Regions from separate parts of the Bradyrhizobium sp. 137 genome, predicted to be linked through region 1. Evidence: predicted binding sites of a transcription regulator. Region 1 holds the regulator's gene; each other region holds the start of a gene.
The links. Region 1 encodes PhoB, which activates phosphate uptake and scavenging genes when phosphate is short. Its sites were predicted from a motif close to TGTCATNNANCTGTCAT; they were not measured.
Positions count from the first base shown of each region.

Region 2: the regulator PhoB is predicted to act here: its motif matches at 1,474-1,490, upstream of IVA78_RS31900 (YbhN family protein).
Region 3: the regulator PhoB is predicted to act here: its motif matches at 2,776-2,792, upstream of phnC (phosphonate ABC transporter ATP-binding protein).

Region 1 covers NZ_JADPKU010000055.1:54,295-58,560, forward strand. The annotation lists gene IVA78_RS16695 (GcrA family cell cycle regulator) at 379-891, shown strand; gene phoB (phosphate regulon transcriptional regulator PhoB) at 1,152-1,859, opposite strand; gene phoU (phosphate signaling complex protein PhoU) at 1,874-2,590, opposite strand; gene pstB (phosphate ABC transporter ATP-binding protein PstB) at 2,602-3,423, opposite strand; gene pstA (phosphate ABC transporter permease PstA) at 3,420-4,265, opposite strand.
Region 2 covers NZ_JADPKU010000127.1:166,245-170,510, forward strand. The annotation lists gene IVA78_RS31895 (hypothetical protein) at 1-138, opposite strand, end outside; gene IVA78_RS31900 (YbhN family protein) at 218-1,300, opposite strand; gene IVA78_RS31905 (ferritin-like domain-containing protein) at 1,728-2,234, shown strand; gene IVA78_RS31910 (MFS transporter) at 2,444-3,853, shown strand; gene IVA78_RS31915 (EAL domain-containing protein) at 3,965-4,266, shown strand, end outside.
Region 3 covers NZ_JADPKU010000067.1:20,959-25,224, forward strand. The annotation lists gene IVA78_RS21145 (hypothetical protein) at 1-129, shown strand, start outside; gene IVA78_RS21150 (DUF1045 domain-containing protein) at 133-831, opposite strand; gene IVA78_RS21155 (alpha-D-ribose 1-methylphosphonate 5-triphosphate diphosphatase) at 850-2,046, opposite strand; gene IVA78_RS21160 (chloramphenicol acetyltransferase) at 2,043-2,714, opposite strand; gene phnC (phosphonate ABC transporter ATP-binding protein) at 2,902-3,711, shown strand; gene phnD (phosphonate ABC transporter substrate-binding protein) at 3,773-4,266, shown strand, end outside.

The DNA of each region.
Region 1 (4,266 bases):
GCCGCCTTTTAAGGGCGGCACGCGTCACCATCTTATGCCTGGCAAGACGGGTGTCAATGCCGCCCGGAAAGCCTCGCGAAACGCGAAATCCGTAGTCTTGCGGTGCCGATCTTGCGGGGTTTTCACCACGGAACATGTGGAAGCGAGTCGGCGGACTCTTGCGCGGGAGTCACGCCATATTGTAGCGTTTGGACTGTCAGATACGACATCTCGTGCAGCGGTTCTGATCCCAAGAGTCCTCATGTACCGGCGTAAACGTTCGGGCGTCAGTCACGCGCCCGGCGAGCCTTAAGGGATTCTGACGGCACGGGTTTTTCAAGGCTTAAGCATTCGCTGTGAGGCCCCAGGATGGCGGCGCGCAACGAGGGAAAGGGTGCAATGACGGTTTTGACCTGGTCCGACGATCGCGTCGAGCAGCTGAAAAAGCTCTGGGAGGCCGGACTTTCGGCCAGCCAGATCGCGGCCGAGCTCGGCAATGTGACCCGCAATGCCGTGATCGGCAAAGTGCACAGGCTCGGCCTGTCGGGCCGCGCCAAGAGCCCTTCATCGGCAGCGCCGCGGCCGCGCAAGGCGCGGCCCGCGCAGCATATGATGCGGGTGACCCGGCCGATCTCGCGCGGCAACACCGCGCTGGCGCAGGCCTTCGAGGTCGAGGTGGAGGCCGAACCGGTCACCTACGACAACGTGGTGCCGATGAGTCAGCGGCTGTCGCTGCTGGAATTGAACGAGGCGACGTGCCACTGGCCGGTCGGCGATCCCTCCAGCCCGGACTTCTTCTTCTGTGGCGGCAAGGCGCTGTCAGGCCTGCCCTACTGCGCCCAGCACTCGCGCGTCGCCTATCAGCCGGCAGCGGATCGCCGGCGGGCGGCACCGAAGCCGAGCACGCGGTGATTATTTCCTGAGATCGAACCGGCAGCCGTCACGCGGTGACGGCGCAACAAACCCGACGTCGTCCCGGACAAGCGAAGCGCCGGACCGGGACCGATAGCCACCGCAAGCCGTGGTTACGGGGACTCGGAGTTACCTTTTCGCGCAACAACCACGTCCTGTGGCTATGCGTCCGGATCGGCGCTTCGCTCCGGACAACGCTGCGCGTTGCCGGGAGCTACGCTTGTCCGGGACGACGACCGAGCTTGGTGACGCAGTTGGGCCTACGTCTGCTCCGCCTTTGCAAACCGATCATCCAGCGCATAACCCGCGCCGCGGACGGTGCGGATCGGGTCCTGCTCGCGGCCGAGATTGAGCAGCTTGCGCAGGCGGCCGATATGGACGTCGACGGTGCGCTCGTCGATGTAGATGTCGCGGCCCCAGACGCTGTCGAGCAGCTGCTCGCGCGAGAACACGCGGCCGGGATGCTCCAGGAAGAACTCCAGCAGGCGATATTCGGTCGGGCCGAGATCGATCGGCCGGCCCGAGCGCGCGACGCGGCGCTTGTCGCGATCGAGCTCGATGTCGCCATAGGCGAGCACGGTGGCGAGCCGCTCGGGGCTTGCGCGCCGCAGAAGGCCCTTCACGCGCGCGAGCAGCTCCGGCACCGAGAACGGCTTGACGATGTAGTCATCGGCGCCGGTCGCAAGACCCCGCACCCGCTCGCTTTCCTCGCCGCGCGCGGTCAGCATGATGATCGGGAGCTGCTTGGTCTCGGGACGGGTGCGCAGCCGCCGACACAACTCGATGCCGGACAGTCCCGGCAGCATCCAGTCGAGCACGATCAGATCGGGGATGTGTTCCTTGAGGCGGGTGTCGGCGTCGTCGCCGCGCATTACCGTCTCCACGTCATAGCCGTCGCCTTCGAGGTTGTAACGGAGAAGCTCGGTGAGAGCTTCCTCGTCCTCAACCACCATAATGCGTGCGCCCATGTTGTCGTCGCTCCCTAGGTATTCGGTACCGTCGTGGCGAAGGTCGTCATGTCGCCCTTCGGCCGCTTGTCGGTGATCGCCTGCCCCTCGATCATGTAGAACACGGTCTCGGCGATGTTGGTGGCGTGATCACCGATGCGCTCGATGTTCTTGGCGCAAAACATCAGATGGATGCAGAACGAGATGTTGCGCGGATCCTCCATCATATAGGTGAGGAGCTCGCGGAACAGAGAGGTGCAGATGGCGTCCACTTCCTCGTCGCCCTTCCACACCGCCATCGCCGCCGGCAAATCGTGCGCGGCATAGGCATCCAGCACCGACTTGACCTGCTGCTGCACGAGGTCGGTCATGTGCTCCAGGCCGCGGAACAGTTTCAGCGGATGGAAGTCCGTCTCCAGCGCCGCAACGCGCTTGCCCATGTTCTTGGCGAGGTCGCCGATGCGCTCGAGATCGGTGGCAACGCGCATGGCGCCGACGATCTCGCGTAAATCCACCGCCATCGGCTGGCGGCGGGCGATGGTGAGCACGGCGCGCTCCTCGATGCGCTTCTGAAGCGCGTCGAGCTCGGCATCGGTGGTGACGACGCGCTGGCCGAGCGCGACGTCGCGGCGGATCAGCGCGTCGACGGAATCGACGATCATGCGCTCGGCGATGCCGCCCATCTCGGCGACGAGGCGAGTGAGCTCCTGGAGGTCGGTATCGAAGGCCTTTGCGGTATGTTCAGTACCCATGTCCCGTCTCCTCAGCCGAACCGGCCGGTGATGTAATCCTGCGTACGCCGGTCGCTCGGCGACGTGAAGATCTTGCTGGTGTCGTCGAACTCGATCAGCTCGCCGAGATACATGAAGGCGGTTTTATCAGAGACGCGCGCCGCCTGCTGCATGCTGTGGGTGACGATCGCGATCGTGTAGTTCTCGGACAATTCCTGGATCAGCTCCTCGACCTTGGCGGTCGAGATCGGGTCGAGCGCCGAGCAGGGCTCATCGAACAAGATCACTTCGGGCCGCACCGCGACCGTGCGGGCGATGCAGAGGCGCTGCTGCTGGCCGCCGGAGAGCGACAAGCCGGACGCGTTGAGCTTATCCTTGACCTCGTTCCACAGCGCGCCGCCGCGCAGCGCCTTCTCGACGCGGTCGTCCATCTCGGACTTCGAGATCTTCTCGTAGAGGCGGATGCCGAAGGCGATGTTCTCGTAGATCGTCATCGGGAACGGCGTCGGTTTCTGGAACACCATGCCGACCCGGGCGCGCAGCAGGTTGAGGTCCAGCTTGGGATCGAGGATATTGGTCTGGTCGAGCAACAGCTGGCCGGTGGCGCGCTGGCCCGAATAGAGATCGTACATCCGGTTGAAGATGCGCAGCAGGGTCGACTTGCCGCAGCCCGACGGGCCGATGAAGGCCGTGACGCGGTTGGTGCCGAGGGCCAGATTGATGTTCTTCAGCGCGTGGTGCTCACCGTAGTAGAAATTGAGGTTGCGCGCGGTGACCTTGGCAGGCGCCTCGGGTAGCGGCTGTGAGCCGGGATGAACGGTCGGCGCACTTACGGAAACAGACATTTCACTCATTTTGCAGTCCTCTCGGCGCCAAGGATGCGCGCGCCAATGTTCAGGGCAAGCACGGTCAGGGTGATGAGCAGCGCCCCACTCCAGGCGAGCTGCTTCCAATAGGCGTAGGGGCTCTGCACGAAGTTGTTGATGGTGACAGGCAGGTTGGCCATCGTCTTGTCGAGGCCGAGGCTGAAGAACTGGTTCGACAGCGCCGTGAACAGCAGCGGCGCGGTCTCGCCGGCGACGCGCGCAGTCGCCAGCAGCACGCCGGTGATCAGGCCGGAGCGCGCGGCACGATAGGCGATCCGTTTGATCACCAGCGAGCGCGGCAGGCCGAGCGCGCTGGCAGCCTCACGCAGCGGGTTCGGCACCAGCAGCAACATGTCTTCGGTGGTGCGCACCACGACCGGGATCACGATCACGGCGAGCGCCAGCGCGCCGGCGATCGCCGAGAAGCCGCGCATCGGCACCACCACCGCGCCGTAGATGAACAGGCCGATGATGATCGAAGGCGCCGAGAGCAGGATGTCGTTGATGAAGCGGATCACCGAGGTCAGCTTGTCGTTGCGGCCGTACTCGGCGAGATAGGTGCCGGCGAACAGGCCGAGCGGCGCGCCGATGCCGACGCCGATCACGGTCATGATCAGCGAGCCGACGATGGCGTTGAGCAGGCCGCCCTCGTTCGATCCGGGCGGGGGCGTGTTCTCGGTGAAGACCTGGTAGTTGAGCCCGGCCAGGCCATTGTAAAGCAGCGTGATCAGAATCAGCGCGAGCCAAGTGACGCCGAAGGCGGCGGCTGCGATGCAGAGACCGCGGATGACGATGTCCCAGCGGCGACGGCGCGAATAGATCGGGTTCATG
Region 2 (4,266 bases), on a different contig from region 1:
GAAGCGGTTGCGCACCTCCCAGCTGATCTGCATGGCGCCGGCGTCCTGAGCGGCAGCGCGCTCGAGCGGCAAAGCGGTCAGAATCCCGGCAAGCAGGAGGGCGCCTGCGGAGAAGGTGCGAAAGGAGGGAGGGATCATGGCCCGCGTGTTCAACGGCAAAGTTGAGGCGGAAATAAGAGGGGATAGCTGCCCCGCCCGCAACCTATGTCTGAGTGGCCTACCGCTTGCCGGCCTGCCGCAGCGCACGCTCGCGCTCCATCGCGGCCACCTGCTTGGGCAGGTTGGCCTGGGTGCAGGCCTCCGCCAGCCGCCGCCGCTCCTGCCACGGCGCGACCACGTTCATCCAGAGCTCGCGCGTGCCCATGATGGAGATGGCGAGGCCGAACGGGATCACGAAATAGAGGATGCGGAACACCAGCAGCGTCGCCAGAAGCTCCTCGCGGCCGAATTCGGGAAGCGCCACCAGCATGGCGGCATCGAATACGCCGATCGAGCCCGGCGCATGGCTGGCAAAGCCGAGCAGCGTTGCCAGGATGAACACAACGGCGAGCGACATGAAGTCGATCGGTGGATTGGCCGGCATCAGCAGGTACATCGCCGTGGCGCAGAAGCCGAGATCGATCACGCCGATCAGGATCTGCACCAGCGTCAGGGGCGCCGAGGGCAGCACCACCTTCCAGCCCTTCTGGCCGAGCTCGCGCCGTTTCTCACCCATGCAGAGCCAGACCAGATAAGCGCCGATCGAGGCGAGGCCGCCGAGCGCGATCAACCGGTTGATCGACGACGGCAGCTGATCCATCGACGACGCCGCACCCGGATGGATGGCCATGCCGATCGAGAGCACGAAGATGTTACCGAGCCAGAAGGTCAGGCCGGACAGGAAGCAGATTTTGGCGACGTCGATCGCGTTCAGCCCATAATCCGAATATATCCGGAAGCGGATCGCTCCGCCGGTGAAGACGGTAGCGCCGATGTTGTGGCCGATCGAATAGGACGTGAAGCTGGAGAGCGCCGCGATGCGATAAGGCACGTGCTTCTTGCCGATCGTTCGCAGTGCGAAAAAGTCGTAGAATGTCAGCGTGCAGAACGCGAAGAAGACGCAGATCGCCGCCAGACCGATATTCCCGCGAGGAATCTCGGTCAACGCCGTCAAGATAACTCCGGTATCGATGCCCTTGAGGGTCCGCACCAGCGTGGTGATTGCGAAGGCAATGATGAAGACGCTCGCGGCAATGCCGAGCCGTCGCCAGCCAATCCATCTATTGAAGCCGCGTTTCAGCGCGGGCAGCAGTCCGTGCATTCATCCTCCCGGCGGGGGGCAAGACCGATCCGGCCAGGCATTGGCCAGTGCGGGTACGATGACGGCCAAAGGGCAGGCGTCGATCGCTTGGCATGATCCAGCTCATTTAAGGCAAAAACAGCGGCTTGTGCAGCCCTTGACAACAATAGGTTCTGCGTTGGACCAGCCACTTTTGTCATATGTGGTTCACATCCGACGCGCGTTAAGCATATGAGTCGCGACGTGCGGTTCGGAAAGCGCATTCGTGTTTAAGGAGGATGGTTTCAAATCCTGGCGCCGTCGGCATTGTTCCAGCGCAAGCGAAGGGTGTCTTGGAACGTCGGTGCCGCGTGCTCGTTAGGCCCCATCAGCAACCGGACATGGCGGAACAGGCGGCCTTTCGTGCAGGCCCATGCCGTCGTGTTCCCGAACCGAGAGGACCGGAACGATGGGACTGTTCACAAAAGACATCAAAACCATGAACGACCTGTTCGTGCACCAGCTCCAGGATATCTATTACGCCGAGCAGCAGCTCACCAAGGCGCTGCCGAAAATGGCCAGCAAGGCCACCGACCCGCAGCTGAAACAGGGCTTTTTGACGCACCTTGAAGAAACCAAGCAGCACGTGGCGCGTCTCGAGGAAGTGTTGAAGATGCACGGCGTCGCCGTGAAGGCGATCGACTGCCCGGCGATCGACGGCATCATCGAGGAAGCCGACGAGACGGCGGGCGAAGTTGCCGACAAGGCCGTGCTCGACGCGGCGCTGATCAATGCGGCCCAAGCCGCTGAGCATTACGAGATCGCCCGCTACGGCAGCCTGATCGCCTGGGCCAAGCAGCTCGGCCGCAATGATTGCGCGGCGGTGCTTGCCAAGACGCTTGAGGAGGAGAAGGCGACCGACAAGAAGCTGACGACGCTCGCCGAGAGCAAGGTGAATCTGCGCGCGGCGAGCTGAGGCAAGACGGAGCCAAGACGACGACGCCGCGCGATGGTCGCGCGGCGTCTTATTTCCGGCGCATCCCAGTGCGCCACTGCGCACAAGACGGGCGATGCACTTTATGGGTGGCGGCCGGGCGCAGCCACATCCATTATTCGACCATTGTCGAAACATGACGGCCCGCCGGAGGGGTATATTTCGCATGGGGCTGCAAGCGAGGTGGCAGCATGCGAGCAAGCACCATCAAACACCGAACCTTAGACAAGGCGAGTGCTGCGCCGCGGGCCCGCTCGCATCTTGCAACCTCCCTCACGCTTGCCGCCATGAGCCTCGGCTATGGCGTGGTGCAGCTCGACGTCACCATCGTCAACACCGCGCTCGATGCAATGGGCAGGGCGCTCGGCGGCGGGGTCGCCGAGCTGCAATGGGTGGTCAGCGCCTACACCATCGCGTTTGCAGCCTTCATCCTCACGGCCGGTGCGCTGGGTGACCGGATCGGCGCCAAGCGCGTCTTCATGGCGGGGTTCGCCATCTTCACCGCGGCCTCGCTCGCCTGTGCGCTGTCGCCCAATGCGGTCGTGCTGATCGCAGCACGGCTAGTTCAGGGCCTGGCGGCGGCGATCCTGGTGCCGAATTCTCTTGCCCTGCTCAATCATGCCTATGCGGACGACCGCGAGCGCGGCCGCGCCGTCGCGGTCTGGGCCGCCGGAGCAAGCCTTGCACTCACCGCCGGCCCCTTTGTCGGCGGCGCGTTGATCACGCTGGTCAGCTGGCGCGCGATCTTCCTGGTCAATCTGCCGATCGGGCTCGCGGGCCTGTGGCTGAGCTGGCGCTATGCCAGCGAGACCACGCGCGCGCGCTCGCGCGAGATCGATCTGCCTGGCCAGCTGGCTGCGATCGGTGCGCTGGGCGCGCTTGCCGGAGCAATCATCGAAGGCGGGGCGCTCGGCTGGGACCATCCGGCCGTGATCGCAGCCTTTGTCGGCGCCGCCATTCTCGCCGTGCTCTTTGTCTGGCGTGAGAGCCGGGCGGCGCAGCCGATGCTGCCGCTGTCATTGTTCGGCCAGCGGCTGTTCACGCTGACCTCGCTCGTGGGACTGCTGGTGAACATCGCGATCTACGGCCTGATCTTCGTGCTCAGCCTGTATTTCCAGAGGATCAACGGGCTGTCGGCATGGTGGACCGGGCTTGCCTTCGTGCCGATGATGGCGGCGGTTCTGCCGGTCAATCTGCTGGCGCCGCGCCTGGCCGAGCGCATCGGCTCGTGCCCGACCATCATCCTCGGCGCCTGCATCTCGGCAATCGGCTGTCTCGGCCTGCTCTGGATCGAAGCCGGGACCAGCTACTGGGCGATCTGCGCGCAGACGATCGCGATCAGCGGAGGGCTCGGCCTACTGGTGCCGCCGCTGACGTCAACGCTGCTCGGCAGCGTCGAGAAGGCGCGTTCCGGCATCGCGGCCGGCGTCCTGAACGCGACGCGGCAGACCGGCAGTGTGCTCGGCGTTGCTCTGTTCGGTTCGCTGGTGGCGTCTGACCGTGCGTTCATGACAGGGCTGCATCTGTCGCTGGTCATCTCGGCGGCGGTCTTGCTGATTGCCGCCGCCGTCATCGGCGTCGGTGCGCCGGCGCGAGGATGAACAATTGAGCGAACGCACACATCTCCCATTCACCATTCCCGGAGCAGGTTTGTAGCCAGTTACCAATCGTCCATCTCTGTCGGCTCAAGTGCCGGTCGATAGGGGCCGGCGATGTATCAAGTTCTCTTCTGTCTCACCGACGAGCACGATTGGCGACTGGTCGCGCTTGGCGCTGCGGTGTGTCTGCTCGCCAGCGCGGCGGCAATCAGCCTGTTTCAACGCGCACGCGCGACGCAGGGGCCCGGGCGTCTGGTCTGGATCGCTCTGGATGCCGCCGTCAGCGGATGCGGCATCTGGGCGACGCATTTCATCGCGATGCTCGCCTACGGGCCGGGCGGTGCCGGCGCCTACAACATCCCGGTAACGCTCCTCTCCTTGATCCTTGCGATCTCCGTGACCTTCGTGGGGCTGAG
Region 3 (4,266 bases), on a different contig from region 1:
CTTGTCTATCGTTATCTGGGATTGAGGTTCGTCTCGCGAAGCTGGTTCAATCTGGATGCAATCTGGGCGACCAGTCTCATTGTGGTTGGCGTCGTGGCGCTCGCCTTCAATGTATCGAGCTGGCGGTGAAGCCTAGCGCGTCAAAGCCCACTCGCCGACGATGCGGAAGCGTGCCTTCGCGTCGTCCTGTTTGAACAGTACGATGCGGTCGATCACGAGCGTCTTGGATCCTAGCGCTGCAAACCTGCTCCGCAGCATCTCCAGAATCGGCGCGCGGCGCTCTGCGTCCAGCCGTCCTGTCAGGGTCATGTGAAAGCGAAATTCTTCCATCACGTAAGGGTAGCCCCAGCGGTCGAGGTAATCGCGCTGCCGCTCGCTCAGTTTCTCGGGCTTGCGACGCGCGCGATCTTCCGCGCTCAGAGGGGCGCGGAACGAGTCGAATTCGCTGACGCAATCGGCGGCGAGCTGCTGGAGCGCATCGACCGGCTCGGCCGCAATCACGGCAATGAAGCCGCTTATGGAATCGACGACCGGTCGTATCGCCGGAATCGGTCGCTCCTTACCAGCAAATGCCGCGCAGGCCGCCGCGAGCTCGGCCTCGCTCTTGCCCGGCGCCAGCATCATCGGCGCCTTCAGTGTGGCGTGAAAGCCGTATTTGCGGGGATCGGCGCTGATATCGCGCCAGTCCGGCGCGACATCCAGTGCCTCGCGCGGAAACGGCACTTCGTCGCCGGTGTAGGCATCGTAGCCGAGCAGCTCGGCGCCGAAGCGGGAGAGGGCGCTGTGGGCGCCGGCCGCAAAATAGATCGCGCAGCGGGGAAAACCTGTCATCGCCTCAGCATAACCAATTTAAGCCGCAACGACAGCCTCGCGCGGCGCCGCCGCTGCTGCTGTGAGCAGCCGCGTCGCATCGGTGAGATGCACCAGCTTGCCGCCTGATATCACGGCGATTAGCCGCGGCCGCAACTCCACGCTGTCGTCGACCAAAAGAATGTCGGCGCGGCGCCCTTCCGCGATGGCGCCGCGATCGGTAAGGCCGGTTGCACGCGCAGGTCCGGCAGAGACCAAATCCCAGGCCTGCTCCAGCGGCAGCACGCGGTCGGCCGCGAGCCGGAATGCGGCCAGCAGCTGTGCCGGATAGTAATAGTCCGAGGCCAGCACCGAGCAGAGACCCTTGGCGACCATGTCCGACGCCCTGGTCCAGCCGGTGTGGCTGCCGCCGCGCACGACGTTGGGGGCGCCATAGACGACGGCGTCGCCGTGGCTTGCTGCCGCCCGCGCCGTCTCCTCGTTGATCGGAAACTCGGCGATCATCGCACCGAGATTGCGAAACTCCTGGCGCATCGCCGGCGTCGCATCGTCATGCGAGAGCATTCGCACCCCGGCGGCGCGGGCCGCCGCCGCAAGCCGCGAGAGCGACGCCGGAACGTCGGCGGCGCGCGCCACCACACGTTCGACCAGCCGGTCAAATTCCTCGCTCGAAAGGCCGGTGCGCTCCACCATGCGGTTGCGCTTGCGCGGCTTGGCCATGTCGGCAACCGTGCCGTCCATGTGGTCGTTGAAGGCGAACAGGTCGACGCGGCCTTCCGCGAGCCATTGGCTGATCTCGGTCTCGGCATCGAGATTGTAGGTCTCGTGCCGCAGATGGAAGCGGGTGTCGGCGGCGAATTGCGGACGTTGCCGCTCGATCGCCTCCATCAGGCCGCGCGCGTTGCCAGCGCTGCGCAGGCCAGGCTCCCACGAACAGGTCGTGGCGTGGAACACCGTGGTGATGCCGTTGCTGATCGCCTGACGATCACTGTCGGCGAGCGCGACGTCGATCGGGAAATCGACGCCGGCGCGCGGCATCATCTGGCGCTCGAAGGCATCGCCATGCAGATCGACGATGCCTGGCAGCACCAGCAGGCCGCGGGCATCGATCGCGAGCCGCGCGCGGGCGCGAGAGACATCGACCAACGCAATGTCCGTTCCGGACACGAGAAGTGAGGTTTCGACGAGCCCGGCGCCGATCAGGGCCCGGCCGCCTTCAAGGAAAATGTCTGTCACGCGACCGCGCTTCGTTTGCTGGCAGGAGAACCGGTGGAAGAGCTCGCCCGTGCTTCGTATGTCGCGAGGAAATCTTCAATCCCGAGCTTGCGGAAATCGGGCAGCGCTTCACGCAATTTGTCGTGATCCCAGTCCCACCAGGCGAGCTTGGCGAGCCGGCCGGCGATCTGCTCCGAGAACCGCCGCCGCACGATGCGCGCCGGATTGCCGGCGACGATGGTGTAGGCCGGCACGTCCTTGGTGACGATAGCGCCCGCCGCGATCACCGCGCCGGTGCCGATATTGCGGCCGGGCAGCACGATCGCGCCGTGGCCGATCCAGACATCGTGACCGACATGGATGTGATGCTGGCGGCGCCAGTCGAAGAACTCGGTGTCGTCGCTCTCGCCTTCGAAATAGGCGCTTGAACGGTAGGTGAAATGCGCCTGGGTCGCACGATGCATCGGATGATTGCCGGGATTGATCCGCGTCATTGCCGCGATCGAGCAGAACTTTCCGATGATGGTGTAGGTGATCTGGGCATCGTTGACGACATAGGAGTAATCGGCCATCGCCACTTCATGCAGTACGGTGCGCGCGCCGACCTCGGTGTAGGCGCCGAGCCTGGCCTCGTGCAGCTTGGCCGAGGGATCAATGGTCGGCTGAATCGAAAGAGCTTTGGCGGCCATGTTGCATCCGAAGCGCGAGGGTGGGGCGTTTTCTTGGAGCGGCATTGATGACAATGCTTTGATGACAACGTCATGACGTGGCGATGACAGGGGATGACGTGTGTTGGATCGCCGCACCGCAACGCGGATGTCACACAAGTGTTAAGCGCCGGCGTTAGCGGTGGGTCCGATTAATCTGGAGCCCTGCATGCTGGTCGTGGAAGGTCTGACGTGTCGCTTCGGCGCAAAGGCCGCGGTGGACGACGCTTCGTTTCAAGTTTCCCCGGGCGGCTTCGTCGGTGTGATCGGACGGTCCGGCGCCGGCAAGTCGACCCTGCTGCGGACCATCAACCGCCTGGCGACGCCGACCGAGGGCCGCATCCTGTTCGACGGCATCGATGTCACCGCGCTGCGCGGCAAGGAGCTGCGGCAGTGGCGGGCGCGCTCGGCGATGATCTTCCAGCAGTTCAACCTGGTCGGCCGGCTCGATGTCCTCACCAACGTCCTGATGGGGCGCCTCGCAACGATGCCCGCCTGGCGCTCGCTGTCGCAGCTCTGGCCCGAGCAGGACAAGGCGCTGGCGATGTCCGCGCTGGAGCAGTTCGACATCGCCGCGCTCGCCGCCCAGCGCGCCGACCAGCTCTCCGGCGGACAGCAGCAGCGCGTGGCGATTGCCCGCGCCCTGGTCCAGCAGCCCGACATCATCCTCGCCGACGAACCGATTGCCTCGCTCGATCCGCGCAACACCAAAATCGTGATGGATGCGCTGCTGCGCATCAACAAGCATTTCGGCATCACCGTGCTCTGCAATCTGCATTCGCTCGATCTGGCGCGCAGCTATTGCGACCGCCTGATCGGCATGGCGCAGGGCCGCGTGGTGTTCGATGGCGCGCCGGCCGCGCTGACCGATCACGTGGCGCGCGAGCTCTACGATCTCGAAGCCGCCGACGTCATGGGCGGCATGCCCATCCCGGCGCCCGAGGGCGTTCCGGCGCTTGGAACGGCGGCTGCCGCCTGAGCCTCGCCTGATTAGTTCAAGTCTTTTGCGTCAACCGACCCCAACCGACGAAGAGGGTATCATGATCACTCGCAGATTAATCCTTGCCGGCGTCGCCGCGCTCGCCTTTGCCACCTCCGCCTCGGCGGACGGCTGGAAAGCCAAATATCCCGAGCTGACCTTCGCGGTCGTGCCGGCGGAGAACGCCTCCGGCGTCACCGAGCGCTGGGCGCCGTTCGTGAGCTATCTCTCCAAGGAACTGGGCGTGAAGGTCACGCTGCGCATCGCCAACGACTATGCAGCCGTCATTGAAGGCCAGCGTGCCGGCAACATCCAGATCGCGAGCTACGGCTCGGCCTCGTTCGCCCGCGCCCGCCTGACCGGCGTCAAGACCGACGCTTTCGCCAACGACATCAACGCCGACGGCTCGACCGGCTACTACTCGGTGTTCTTCGTCAAGGCGAGCAGCCCCTATAAGAAGGTCGATGACCTCAAGGGCAAGAATCTCGGCCTCGTCGACCCGAACTCGACCTCCGGCAACAACGTGCCGCGCTTCGAACTCGACAAGATGGGCAT